3 regions of the Halomonas saccharevitans genome follow, and region 3 is predicted to be linked to each of the others. Evidence: predicted binding sites of a transcription regulator. Region 3 holds the regulator's gene; each other region holds the start of a gene.

Region 1 (4,116 bases), on a different contig from region 3:
CCGAGAAGACCAGGCGCCGCGTCTGGCCGCCCGAGGGCACGGCCAGTTCGACGATGGCCGAGCCCAGGATGTGCCCGGCATCGTGGAACACCAGGGTAACGCCGCCAGAAAGCGAAACGGGCTGGCCATAGCCATGGGAGGTGCAGAGCGACAGGGTGCGCTCGACGTCCTTCAGCTCGTAGAGCGGCTCGATCAGCGGCTTGCCGTTGCGCTTGCGCCACTTGTTCTCCCACTCGACGTCCTTGGCCATGATGAAGGCGGCGTCCTGCAGCATGATCTCCAGCAGGTCGCGGGTGCCGCGGGTGCAGTGGATCGGCCCGTCATAGCCCTCGCGGACGAGCTTCGGCAGCAGCCCCGAGTGGTCGAGGTGGCCGTGGGAGAGCACCACCGCCTCGAGCTCGCCGGGCAGGCGGCCGAAGGAGCGGGCGTTGGCCGCGTCGGCGTCAGTGCCGCCCTGGTGCAGGCCGCACTCCAGCAGCAGCCGGTGGATACGACGATCGCCGTCTACCTCGAGGAGGTAGCGGGAACCGGTGACTTCCTTGACCGCACCCTGGAAGGTCAGTGTCGACATGGTCTCGCTCCCGGTGGCTGGCGTGACGGAAGCGTCGCCGCCTCGGCGGCACCCTCCCCTACTTCCAGCATAACGGACACGCGAGTCATCGGCGTCGACGCGGTATACCTAGCCGGCGTGACGGTGAAGGCTCGACCGGCGGCTCGCCCTCCCCGACCGAGCTCCGTCGGCGGCCGGCTCGCCCCGCCAGTAATCCATCCCCTCGGCCCAGCCGGCAGGGCCGGTGGCATCGCTGCGATAGAGCGATGCCTGATCCGGCGTGATCGCCAGGTCATGACAGCCACGAATCACCACCGCCTGGTCGACCGCCTCGAGCATGGCGATGTCGTTGGGGCCATCGCCCAGCGCCAGGGTCCGGGGCCGGCTGCCGCGCAGCGCCGCGAAGCGCTCTATCAGCCAGGCGACGGCGCTGCCTTTATGGCAGTCGCCGGTGACGTGCCAGAAGCGCCCGCCTCGCACCAGGCGCAGGCCATCGCCCTCGAGCCCCTCGCGGAAGGCCGCGAGGCGCTCGTCCGAATCTTCCCAGATCAGCGGCTCGCTGCCCTCGCGAAGACGCGCCAGGCGGGCCTGTGGTTCCGCCAGCCCGGTGAAGGCGACCAGCGCCTCCAGGGTCATTTCGCTCATGGTGGTGAAGCCAAGTCCCAGCCGCTCCCGCCAGACCGCGAGACGCTGACGGATGAGGCCGATGTCGACCCCCAGGGTGCGAATCGCCAGGCCATCGGGGCCGGGCCCCCGATCGAGCCGGGCATGACTCCAGGCGAGAGGCAGGCCGGCCAGGGCGCCGTTCTCGGCGATGAAGGGGGCGTCCTCGAGGCCCAGCTCACGACGCAGCGGCAGGATCTCGCTGCGGGTCTTGCTGGTCACCGGGATCACCGGCACGCCCTCGGCCTTCAGCCGGCCGAGCCAGGGCCGGGCCGGTCCCCAGTCGTAGCTGTGGTGGTCGAGCAGCGAGCCGTCCAGGTCGGTGAAGACCAGACGGGGCGGGCATGCTGGGGGCGAAGCGGCTGAGAGGGTCATGGCGGGTCCGGCTCCAGGGTGGTGGACACGTCATGTCCCATGCAGGGGGCGTGCCAGGGAACGAGCGACGCGCCCTGCCGCGGATGCGTGGACCCTCGAGGCGAAAAGCGGCCGCGCCGATGCACCAAGAGCGCACACGAAAACGCCTCGCCAGGGTGCATCCTGGCGAGGCGTAGAGGCGTCCGCGGAAGGCGGCGTCGACTCAGTGGCGGCGCGTGTCAGCCACGATAGACGGGCAGGCGGGCGCAGACCGCCTCGACCTTGGCCTTCACCTCGGCCTCGATGGCGGCGGTGTCGGAACCCTCGGCCATGACGTCGAGGATGTCGCAGATCCAGCCGGCGAGCTCCTGACACTCGGTCTCACCGAAGCCACGGGTGGTCACCGCCGGAGTGCCGAGGCGCAGGCCGGAGGTCACGAAGGGGCTCTGCGGATCGCCGGGCACGGCGTTCTTGTTGACGGTGATGTGGGCGCGGCCCAGGGCGGCGTCCGCGTCCTTGCCGGTCAGGCCCTGCTTGATCAGAGAGAGCAGGAAGAGGTGATCCTCGGTGCCGCCGGAGACGATATCGAAGCCACGCTCGATGAACACCCCGGCCATGACCTGAGCATTCTTGACCACCTGCTGCTGGTAGGCCTTGAACTCGGGCGCCATGGCCTCCTTGAAGCAGATCGCCTTGGCGGCGATGACGTGCTCCAGCGGGCCGCCCTGGCCGCCCGGGAAGACCGCGGACTGCAGCTTCTTCTCGATCGCCTCGTCACCCTCGGCAGAGAGGATCAGACCGCCGCGCGGGCCGCGCAGGGTCTTGTGGGTAGTGGTGGTGACCACGTGGGCGTGGGGCAGCGGCGTCGGGTAGACCCCGGCGGCCACCAGGCCGGCGACGTGCGCCATGTCGACCAGCAGGTAGGCGCCCACCTCGTCGGCGATCTCGCGGAACTTGGCCCAGTCGATGATCTGGGAGTAGGCGGAGAAGCCGGCGATGATCATCTTCGGCCGGTGCTCGCGTGCCAGACGCGCCACCTCGTCGTAATCGATCAGGCCGCTGTCGTTAAGGCCGTACTGGATCGCCTCGTAGTGCTTGCCGGAGAAGTTCGGCCGGGCGCCGTGGGTCAGGTGGCCGCCGGCGTCGAGGCTCATGCCGAGGATGGTGTCGCCCGGCTTGACCAGCGCCTGGAAGACGGCGCCGTTGGCCTGGGAGCCGGAGTGCGGCTGGACGTTGGCGTAGCTCGCCCCGAACAGCTCCTTGGCGTAGTCGATGGCCAGCTGCTCGACGATGTCCACGTACTCGCAGCCGCCGTAGTAGCGCTTGCCCGGATAGCCTTCCGCGTACTTGTTGGTCAGCTGGCTGCCCTGGGCCTCCATGACCCGCGGGCTCGCGTAGTTCTCGGAGGCAATCAGTTCGATGTGGGCCTCCTGACGAGCGACTTCCTTCTGCATCGCATCGAACAGGGCGTCATCGAAACCGGCAATCTGCATGTCACGGCTGAACATCGGCGGGAAACCTCGCATCACGGGAGAATCTGGGGACCACATGATACCCCAGGCCTCGGCGGCTTTCACATGAAAGCCGATCACGGGCCACCATCGAATCGTTCAAGCGCCCGGCCCTCGGCTCAGCGGCTCTCCACGCGCATCTCCAGGCGCTCCGGCAGCGCCAGGGGATCGGCGGAGAGCGCCTCGAGCTCGCTCTCGGCGGGCAGGGTCAGCGCGATGGCAAGCTCGCTGGCCTCGCCCGCCATCATCGCCACCATGCCGGAGAAGAGCGCCTCGATCTCCGGGCCGAGCATCATGCCGAACCCCTGGGCCTGGGTGCGAGCCTGCGCGAGGAATTCCGCCTCGCTCACGCCCTGGCTGGCCGCCATGATCGTCGGCAGCCGCTCGAAGAGCCCCAGATCGGTGAGCGTGGCATCGATCCGACCGCCGAGCAGGGTCAGCTCCTCCAGGCTTTCCATGCCGGCCAGGAAGTCGGCGGGCGTCACGCCTTCTGGCAGGCGCACCGGCAGGTCGGCGTCCAGCGCCCAGCCGAAGGCCTCGCCGGCGGTGAGCGTCAGCTCGCCCAGCAGGCGGCTGGCCGCCTCGCCCGACTCCCAGCGCCCGGAAGAATCGGCATCGATGCGCAGCCGCCCGCTGCCGTCGGTCAGCACGTTGCTGAGCATGCGCAGCCGCGTGCGCTCCGCCTCCGGGGCCAGGGCGATCATCCGTGCCAGGTCGAGATCCAGCGCCTCGAGCCGGAAGCCGCCCTCGCCGTCGGTCATGTCGCCATCGGCCTCGAGGGATGACAGGGACGCCACGAGCCGATCGAAATCGATGGCCAGGTCGCGCACCTCGAGGCGATCCAGTTCACGATCCTCTTCTGTGCCCGCAAGGCCGCGCAGCCCCTCCACCCGGGCGAAGGCCAGGGAGAAGGTGCCGCTGCCGAACTCGTCGTCGCCCGCGGCCTTGCCCTTCACCCCGCTGACCTCCAGGGCGTCGAGGGCATCGCGGCTCACCCCCGCGGCCTGCAGGCGCTCGATGGCGATCTGCCCGCGACCC
Region 2 (4,116 bases), on a different contig from region 3:
CGGCGGTGGCGCTGGTGCTGGTGCCGGACAGCCTGCCGGTTCTCGACATCGCCACCGCCGCAGGCTGCTTCGTGGCCGGCGGGCTGGCCTTCATGGCCCTGGACATCGCCCTGCACCGCAGCGGCACCTCGGCCAGTCAGCTGGCGGCCATGCTCGCGGACTTCGTGCCCGAGGCCCTGGCCCTGGGGGCGGCCTTCGCCCACGGCAGCAGCGGCAGCCTGCTGCTCGCCGGCCTGATGGCGCTGCAGAACCTGCCCGAAGGCTTCAACGCCTACCACGAACTGCGCAGCACCACCCACTACTCGAGCCGCCGGCTGATCGCGATGTTCTTCGCCATGGCCTGGCTGGGGCCGCTGGCCGGGTTGAGCGGCTTCCTGTGGCTGGCACCGTATCCCACGGCGGTGGCGATGATCATGCTGTTCGCCGCCGGCGGCATCCTCTATTCGGTGTTCCAGGACCTCGCGCCCCAGGCCAAGCTCGACTACCACTGGGGACCGCCCCTGGGCGCGGTACTGGGCTTCGCGCTGGGCCTCGTCGGCCACATGCTGCTGATCTAGCACCGGACTGACCGGTGAAGTACCAACAAAAAGAGGCACGCCCATGGGCGTGCCTCTTGCGATGCTGGACGCGGCGCCAGGCGCCGCGGGCTCAGCAGCTGTAGTACATGTCGAACTCGATCGGGTGCGTGGTCATGCGGATACGCTCCACGTCTTCTTCGAGCAGCTCGATGTAGGCATCGATCATGTCGTCGGTGAAGACGCCACCCTCGGTGAGGAAGCTGCGATCGGCGTCCAGCGCCGCGAGGGCCTGGTCAAGGCTCTCGGCCACGGTCGGAATCGACTTGCCCTCTTCCGGCGGCAGGTCGTAGAGGTTCTTGTCCATGGCATCGCCGGGATGGATCTTGTTGCGGATGCCGTCGATACCGGCCATCAGCATCGCCGCGAAGCAGAGGTAGGGATTGGCGGTCGGATCGGGGAAGCGCAGCTCGACACGCTTGCCCTTGGGGCTCGCGGTGTAGGGGATACGGATGGAGGCGGAGCGGTTGCGGGCGCTGTAGGCCAGCATCACCGGCGCCTCGAAGCCCGGCACCAGACGCTTGTAGGAGTTGGTGGAGGCGTTGGTGAAGGCGTTCAGGGCACGAGCGTGCTTGATGACACCGCCGATGTAGTAGAGCGCCATCTCGGAGAGACCCGCGTACTCGTCGCCGGCGAACTGGTTGGTGCCATCCTTCCAGAACGACTGGTGCACGTGCATGCCGCTGCCGTTGTCGCCGACCAGCGGCTTGGGCATGAAGGTCGCGGTCTTGCCGTAAGCGTGAGCCACGTTGTGGATCACGTACTTCATTTCCTGGACCTCGTCGGCCTTCTTGACCAGGGTGTTGAACTTCACGCCGATCTCGTTCTGGCCGGCGTTGGCCACCTCGTGGTGATGCACCTCGACCGTCTGGCCGATGGCCTCCAGGGTGTTGCACATGGCGCCGCGAATGTCGTGGAAGCTGTCCACCGGCGGCACCGGGAAGTAGCCACCCTTGACCCGCGGACGGTGGGCCAGGTTACCGCCCTCCACCGAGCGGTCGGTGGACCAGGCACCCTCTTCGGAGGAGATCTTGTACATGGAGCCCTCGATATCGGACTTCCAGTGCACCTCGTCGAAGATGAAGAACTCGGGCTCCGGACCGAAGAAGGCGGTGTCGCCCAGGCCGGAGGACTGCAGGAAGGCCTCGGCGCGCTTGGCGATGGAGCGCGGATCGCGCTCGTAGCCCTGCATGGTGGCCGGCTCGATGATGTCGCAGCGCAGCACCAGGGTGGCGTCTTCGGTGAAGGGGTCGAGGAAGCCGGAGCCGTCTTCCGGACGCAGGATCATGTCGGATTCGTTGATGCCCTTCCAGCCGGAGATGGAGGAGCCGTCGAACATCTGACCGTTCTCGAAAAACTCCTCGTCGACGTCGCGCGCCGGGATGGTCACGTGCTGTTCCTTGCCACGCGTATCGGTAAAGCGCAGGTCGATCCACTTCACGTCGTGTTCTTCAATCAGGGCGAGTGTCTTATCGGACATGGAGTCCTCCACAGTGAGCTGAGCTGAAAAGCTTGAGCGGTGTCAGGGCATTGCCGCAGGTGGGTTCCGACGCTGTTGTAGCATGCCGCCGGGCCGATGCCCACGGCCACCCTGCCGCAAGATAACCTTGCCGATAAGAATGCAGGCCGCGTGCCAGCTTTGCACCACCGAACGACAACAACATCACAAGCCACTGATTAAAAAGGTTTTTCTCCATCCACTCCTGGCCGACTCATGCACCAGAATCGCCATTCATTTTTTCCGCGCACCGCATCACCCGCCTTTACGCACCACAAAAGTGCACAAAAAACGTCCCTCGCACCAGAATGTCTCGCGAACCGCGCTTCGGCCCTCCGTGCCCCGACGCCATGCGATGGCCTCCCTCATCCCTGCTGCGGTCGGAAGGTCATCTTCGCAACACAGAAATATCAGTCCGATGCGCATTGATACGTGTTAACACCAAAAACTACACTCGTTTACATGGCGGCGCCGACCGGTGTGGCGCGGGCTCCGGAGAGGCAGCGCGGATTCTGGGGTGAGTGCCATCCCAAGCGACCCGCGCCCAACCAAGGGAGCCGACGCGAGCATGATCGTCTGCAGCATCCTCCTCGATGCCCGCGCCTCGGGTGCAGGCCTGCCGCGCCGCCTGGCGGCGCTGAGGCCCCTGAGACAGCGCCGCGACCTGCGGCTCGAGCTACTGCTGGCCGACGATACCGGCGATCAGCGCCTGATGCGCATGGCCAGTCGCCACGAGGTGCGCCTCGTGACCACCGAGGGCACCCCGCTTGGCGACCGCCTCAACACGGCGGTCGCCCACAGCCAGGGGCAGGTGTTGCTGTTCCCGGCCCCGGGGCCGCTCATCTCCCCCGGCTGGCTGGTCGATACCCTGGCCGACATCGAACGTCATGCCCAGGACGCCGTGGTCCTGACCGCCCTGCGTCCCAATCGGCTGATGCTGCTCTGGCAGCGCCTGCGCCACCAGCCCCTCGCCGACACTCTCTGCGTCTCCCGCGCCTGGTTCGAGCGCATCGGCGGCTGCGACCCGTCGCTGGACACCGAGGCCCTGCCCGACCTGATCGCCCGCCTGCATGCCTGCCAGGCACGCGTCACCGCCGTCGAGGCCTGAATCGCCCTTTCACCCTCTTTTCAGTGGCTCCCAAACCACTGATATATGGTCGTGACGGAAGATTCACGGCGACAAAGCTGGTAGCCGTCGTCGCCCTGCCCCTATAATGCGCCCCCAATTTTGTCAGCAGGATCCCGTCGTGATCGAGAATCTTCGCAACATCGCCATCATCGCTCACGTCGACCACGGCAAGACCACCCTGGTCGACAAACTGCTCAGCCAGTCCGGCACTCTCGACCGCAAGGCCGAGGGGCAGGAGCGCATCATGGACTCCAATGACCAGGAGAAGGAGCGTGGCATCACGATCCTGGCCAAGAACACGGCGATCCGCTGGCAGGCCCCCGACGGCCAGGACTACCACATCAACATCGTCGACACCCCCGGACACGCCGACTTCGGCGGCGAGGTCGAGCGCGTGATGTCGATGGTCGACTCCGTGCTGCTGCTGGTCGACGCCGTCGACGGCCCCATGCCGCAGACTCGCTTCGTGACCCAGAAGGCCTTCGACCAGGGCTTGAAGCCGATCGTCGTGGTCAACAAGATCGACCGCCCCGGCGCGCGTCCCGACTACGTCATCGACCAGATCTTCGACCTGTTCGACAACCTCGGCGCCAGCGACGACCAGCTCGACTTCCCGATCATCTACTGCTCGGCCCTGAACGGCATCGCCGGGCCGGAGCCGGAGCAGCTGGCCGAGGACATGACGCCGATGTTCCAGTCCATCGTCGACATCGTCGAGCCGCCCAAGGTCGAGCTCGACGGCCCCTTCCAGATGCAGATCTCGGCGCTGGACTACTCCAGCTACGTCGGCGTCATTGGCCTGGGCCGCATCACCCGCGGCTCGGTCAAGCCGAACCAGCAGATCACCGTGATCAGCAAGGAAGGCAAGGAGCGCAAGGGCAAGATCGGCCAGGTCATGACCCACTTGGGCCTGG
Region 3 (4,116 bases):
TACCGAGAGCCTCGAGGTGTCGATCACCAGGTCGGCAAGGTCGCGAATCTCCGAGAGCGCCTGCTCCTCGGTATCGATGGCCTCGGCCAGGGTCATGTCGCTGCCGCGGGTCAGCGGATGGCGACGTCGGGTCTGGGAGTAGCGCTCCAGCAGGATGCGCGCATCGGTGGTCAGGTAGACTACCTGGCACTCGAGGTCGCGGGTGCGCAGGTCGTCGAGGAGTTCGGGAAAGCGCGCGAGGGCGTCGGGCAGATTGCGCGCATCGATGCTGACGGCGATCGATGATCGCACGCTGCGGCCCTGCTGGAGCTCGTCGACCAGCGGCCCGAGCAGCATGGCCGGCAGGTTATCGATGGCGTAGTAGCCCAGGTCTTCCAGCGCCTGCAGCGCGATCGACTTGCCGGAACCCGACCGACCACTGATGATCACGAGCTGCATGCGGGTCTCCTGGTCGTGAAAGGGGCGGGCGGTGTCCCAAGGGGGGTCAGCCGTCCTGGCGGCCGTCTGAGGCCTGTTGCCGTATCGCCTCCATGAGATGCTCATGAAGCTCGCGCTGGCTAGAGCTATGCCGCAGGCGTCCGCGGGTATCGGCGTCGTTCATCACGCCAGCTACCTGTCCCAGCAGCGCGAGGTGCGCCTCGTCGGCCTCCTGGGGAACCAGCAGTACGAAGACCAGATCTACTGGCTCCCCGTCGATGGCATCGAAGTCGACCGGTTCGGCCAGCTTCAGAAAGCCGGCGATGGGCGCCTTGCAGTGCGGGTTTCGGGCATGCGGGATGGCGACCCCGTTGCCGATACCGGTGCTGCCCAGCCGTTCACGCCCGATCAGGCGGCTGAACACCTCCTGGCTGTCGAGGCTGGGCGTGTTCTGGGCGATGAAGGTGCTGAAGAACTCCAGCACCCGCTTCTTGCTTCCCCCGGGCACGTCGAAGAGCGCGCGCTCGGGGGGCAGGATGGCGTCCAGTGTCATGACGGAATCAGCGCGCGCCGGCGCCCTGGGCGCGGGCCTGGGCCTTTTCCTTGTGCTTGACCAGCTGACGGTCGAGCTTGTCGGCCAGCGCATCGATGGCGGCGTACATGTCATTCTCCATGGCCTCGGCATGGAGGTCGGCACCGGCAGCATGCAGGGTGCAGGCGGCCTGCTGGCGCTCCTTCTCCACGGAGAGGGTGACCTGCACGTTGGTGATGTTGTCGTAATGACGCTCGACGCGGGTCAGCTTTTCCTGCACATAGTCACGCAGTGCGTCGGTCAGTTCCACATGATGGCCGGTGATGTTGACTTGCATGACACGCTCCTTGCTCTTACGGGGTGTGAGTCGATTGTAACCCTTTTTAGCGCCCTGCATACCCCCTCGGCCGGGGGTGGCAAGACACTCTTCGAACGGCGTCAATTCAACCGCTTGCGCCCGCATCGGACGCCGGCATCCGGGCGCGTCGATACGCCATGCGTGGCGTTCAACGAAGGCGCTTGCGCTCGCTGGAGGAGGCGATGCCCATCCCCTCGCGATATTTCGCGACCGTGCGTCGCGCCACGGCAATGCCCGCCTCGTCGAGCAGGGCGACCAGCCGGCTGTCCGAGAGCGGCTTGCGCGGGGGCTCGTCCTGAATCAGCTTGCGGATCCGGGCGCGAATGGCGGTGCTGGAGTGGGCATCGCCTTCGCCGCTGCCACCGCCCACCTGGCTGGAGAAGAAGTACTTGAGCTCGAACATACCGCGCGGGGTGTGGATGAATTTCTGGGTGGTGACCCGTGAGATGGTCGATTCGTGCATCTCCACGACCTGGGCGATATCGGCCAGGATCAGCGGCTTCATGGCCTCCTCACCGCGCTCCAGGAAGTCGAGCTGGCGCACCATGATCTCGCGACCCACCCGCAGCAGAGTGTCGTTGCGGCTGGAAAGGCTCTTGATCAGCCAGCGCGCCTCCTGCAGGTGATCCTTGAGAAACTGGTTGTCCGCGCTCTTGTCGGCGCGACGAATCAGCGCGGCGTAGTCCGGCTGGATGCGCAGGCGTGGCATGGCCTCGGGATTGAGCTCCACCTGCCACCCTTCGCGGGTATGGCGGGCGACGAGATCGGGAATCACGTAGTCGCTGTCGCCCTCGCCGAAGGCACTGGCGGGGCGCGGATCCAGCGAGCGCACCAAGCCGATGGCCGTGTCGAGGGCCTCGTCGTCGAGGCCGAGGCGGCGTTTGAGCAGGCGGCGATCATCGCCGGCCAGCGCCTCGAGGAACTGGCGCACCAGGCGGCGCGCCTGGGGCAGCAGCGGGGTGTCGTCGGGCAGTACAGCGAGCTGCAGCTGCAGGCACTCGCGCAGGTCGCGGGCGAAGACGCCGGTAGGCTCGAACTGCTGGAGGCGCATCAGCACCTGCTCGACCTCCCGGCTCCTGAGCCCCGCGAGGCCCTGGGCCTTGAGGCCGTCGCGGATCTCCTCCAGGGGCTGGGTGAGGTAGCCGTCGCCGTTGACGGCGTCGATCAGGCTCTCGGCGATGTGCCGCTGGCGCTCGTCGAGGTCGATCATCGCCAGCTGCCAGGTCAGGTGACCCTGGAGGCTCTGACCCGCGGACTGGCGCTCGAAGTCGGGGGCTTCGCCGCCGGCGGGCGAGCTGCCCAGATCCTGGTAGGTATCGGACCAGTCGCTGTCGGTGGTGAGTTCGGCGGGAATCTCGCTGGCCCAGTCGTCGTCGGGCGTCTCGCTCGCCGCCTGTTCGCCGAATTCCTCCTCCACGTCCAGCAGAGGATTGGATTCCAGCGCCTGCTGGATCTCCTGGCGCAGGTCCAGGGTCGAGAGCTGCAGCAGGGCGATGGCCTGCTGCAGCTGGGGCGTCATGGTCAGTTGAGTGCCGACGCGAAGCTGCAGGGAAGCCTTCATGGCCATGAGAGGAGTTCCCTCGACGTGCCTAAAAATTCCACCCTAGCCGCTGGGCGCGGGGGGTGCAACCGGAGAATTAGCAACAATCGTGCCATTCTCGGGCATGATGTCGCTGGTGAATCATGATGGTTTTCAGGCGGCGGCGGTCAGAGGCGGAAATCCTGGCCCAGGTAGACGTCGCGGACGCGCTGATTGGCCAGTATCGCCTCGGCATCTCCCTCGGCGATGATCTGGCCGTCGCCGACGATGTACGCTGTGTCACAGATATCAAGGGTCTCGCGGACGTTGTGGTCGGTGATCAGCACGCCGATGTCGCGGGCCTTGAGCTGGCGGATGATGCCCTTGATCTCGCCTACCGAGATCGGGTCGACCCCGGCGAAGGGCTCGTCGAGCAGGATGAAAGCAGGCTCGGTGGCCAGCGCCCGGGCGATCTCGACCCGCCGCCGCTCCCCCCCGGAGAGGCTCATGCCGAGGTTGTCGCGGATGTGGGTCACGTGGAAGTCCTCGAGCAGCTCCTCGAGCCGGCGCTCGCGACCACGTCGGTCGAGGTCGCGGCGGGTCTCGAGGATCGCCATGATGTTGTCGGCGACCGACAGCTTGCGAAAGATCGAGGCTTCCTGGGGCAGGTAGCCGATGCCGGCTCGGGCACGTTCGTGCATGGCCGCCGTCGACAGGTCCCGCTCATCGATATGTACCGTGCCGGCATCGGCGCGCACCAGGCCGACGATCATGTAGAAGGAGGTGGTCTTGCCGGCCCCGTTGGGGCCGAGCAGGCCGACGATCCGGCCCTGCTCGATGGAGAGGCTGATGTCCTGCACCACCCGGCGCCGCTTGTAGCTCTTGGCCAGGTGTTCGGCCCTCAGGGTCTTCATCACGGACCGTCCTGCTGTTCGGGTTCGAGGGTCATCCGCACCCGCTGGCGCTCCTCGACGCCCTGCGCGTCGGAGCGCGCCTGGACGACGCGGCGATCGAGGAAGTATTCGAGGTAGCCGCCGTCGAAGGTGTCGCCGCCCTGGTGAAGCTCGGCGCGGTCGATCAATTCGATGCGCCGCTCGGCGACATGATAGACGACGGTACGCCCCCAGCCGCGCACCATGGGCTCATCCGGGGCGGGCTGCTGCTCGATGTAGGCGCGCTCGCCGGTGGCGGTGGCGAGGGTGAGCTGGCCCTGGTCGTTGCGGCGGATCTCCACCCGTGCGCCGGTCAGCTGCATGCTGCCCTGCTGGATCTCCACGTCGCCAGTGTAGA

The links. The regulator sigma-54, encoded in region 3, starts transcription at its own class of promoters, with help from an activator protein. The targets are predictions, from matches to a motif close to TGGCACNNNNNTTGCTNT.
Region 1: the regulator sigma-54 is predicted to act here: its motif matches at 1,627-1,644, upstream of RSO68_RS09560 (HAD-IIB family hydrolase).
Region 2: the regulator sigma-54 is predicted to act here: its motif matches at 2,194-2,211, upstream of glnA (glutamate--ammonia ligase).

Annotation. Positions count from the first base shown of each region.
Region 1 covers NZ_JAVXUR010000003.1:326,709-330,824, reverse strand. Annotated here, with positions in the region: gene RSO68_RS09565 (MBL fold metallo-hydrolase) at 1-571, opposite strand, end outside; gene RSO68_RS09560 (HAD-IIB family hydrolase) at 680-1,588, opposite strand; gene glyA (serine hydroxymethyltransferase) at 1,807-3,075, opposite strand; gene RSO68_RS09550 (hypothetical protein) at 3,198-4,116, opposite strand, start outside.
Region 2 covers NZ_JAVXUR010000002.1:514,560-518,675, reverse strand. Annotated here, with positions in the region: gene RSO68_RS07855 (ZIP family metal transporter) at 1-557, shown strand, start outside; gene glnA (glutamate--ammonia ligase) at 649-2,055, opposite strand; gene RSO68_RS07845 (hypothetical protein) at 2,642-3,181, shown strand; gene typA (translational GTPase TypA) at 3,321-4,116, shown strand, end outside.
Region 3 covers NZ_JAVXUR010000005.1:68,573-72,688, forward strand. Annotated here, with positions in the region: gene rapZ (RNase adapter RapZ) at 1-438, opposite strand, end outside; gene ptsN (PTS IIA-like nitrogen regulatory protein PtsN) at 485-970, opposite strand; gene hpf (ribosome hibernation-promoting factor, HPF/YfiA family) at 978-1,286, opposite strand; gene RSO68_RS12890 (RNA polymerase factor sigma-54) at 1,456-2,874, opposite strand; gene lptB (LPS export ABC transporter ATP-binding protein) at 3,015-3,740, opposite strand; gene lptA (lipopolysaccharide transport periplasmic protein LptA) at 3,740-4,116, opposite strand, start outside.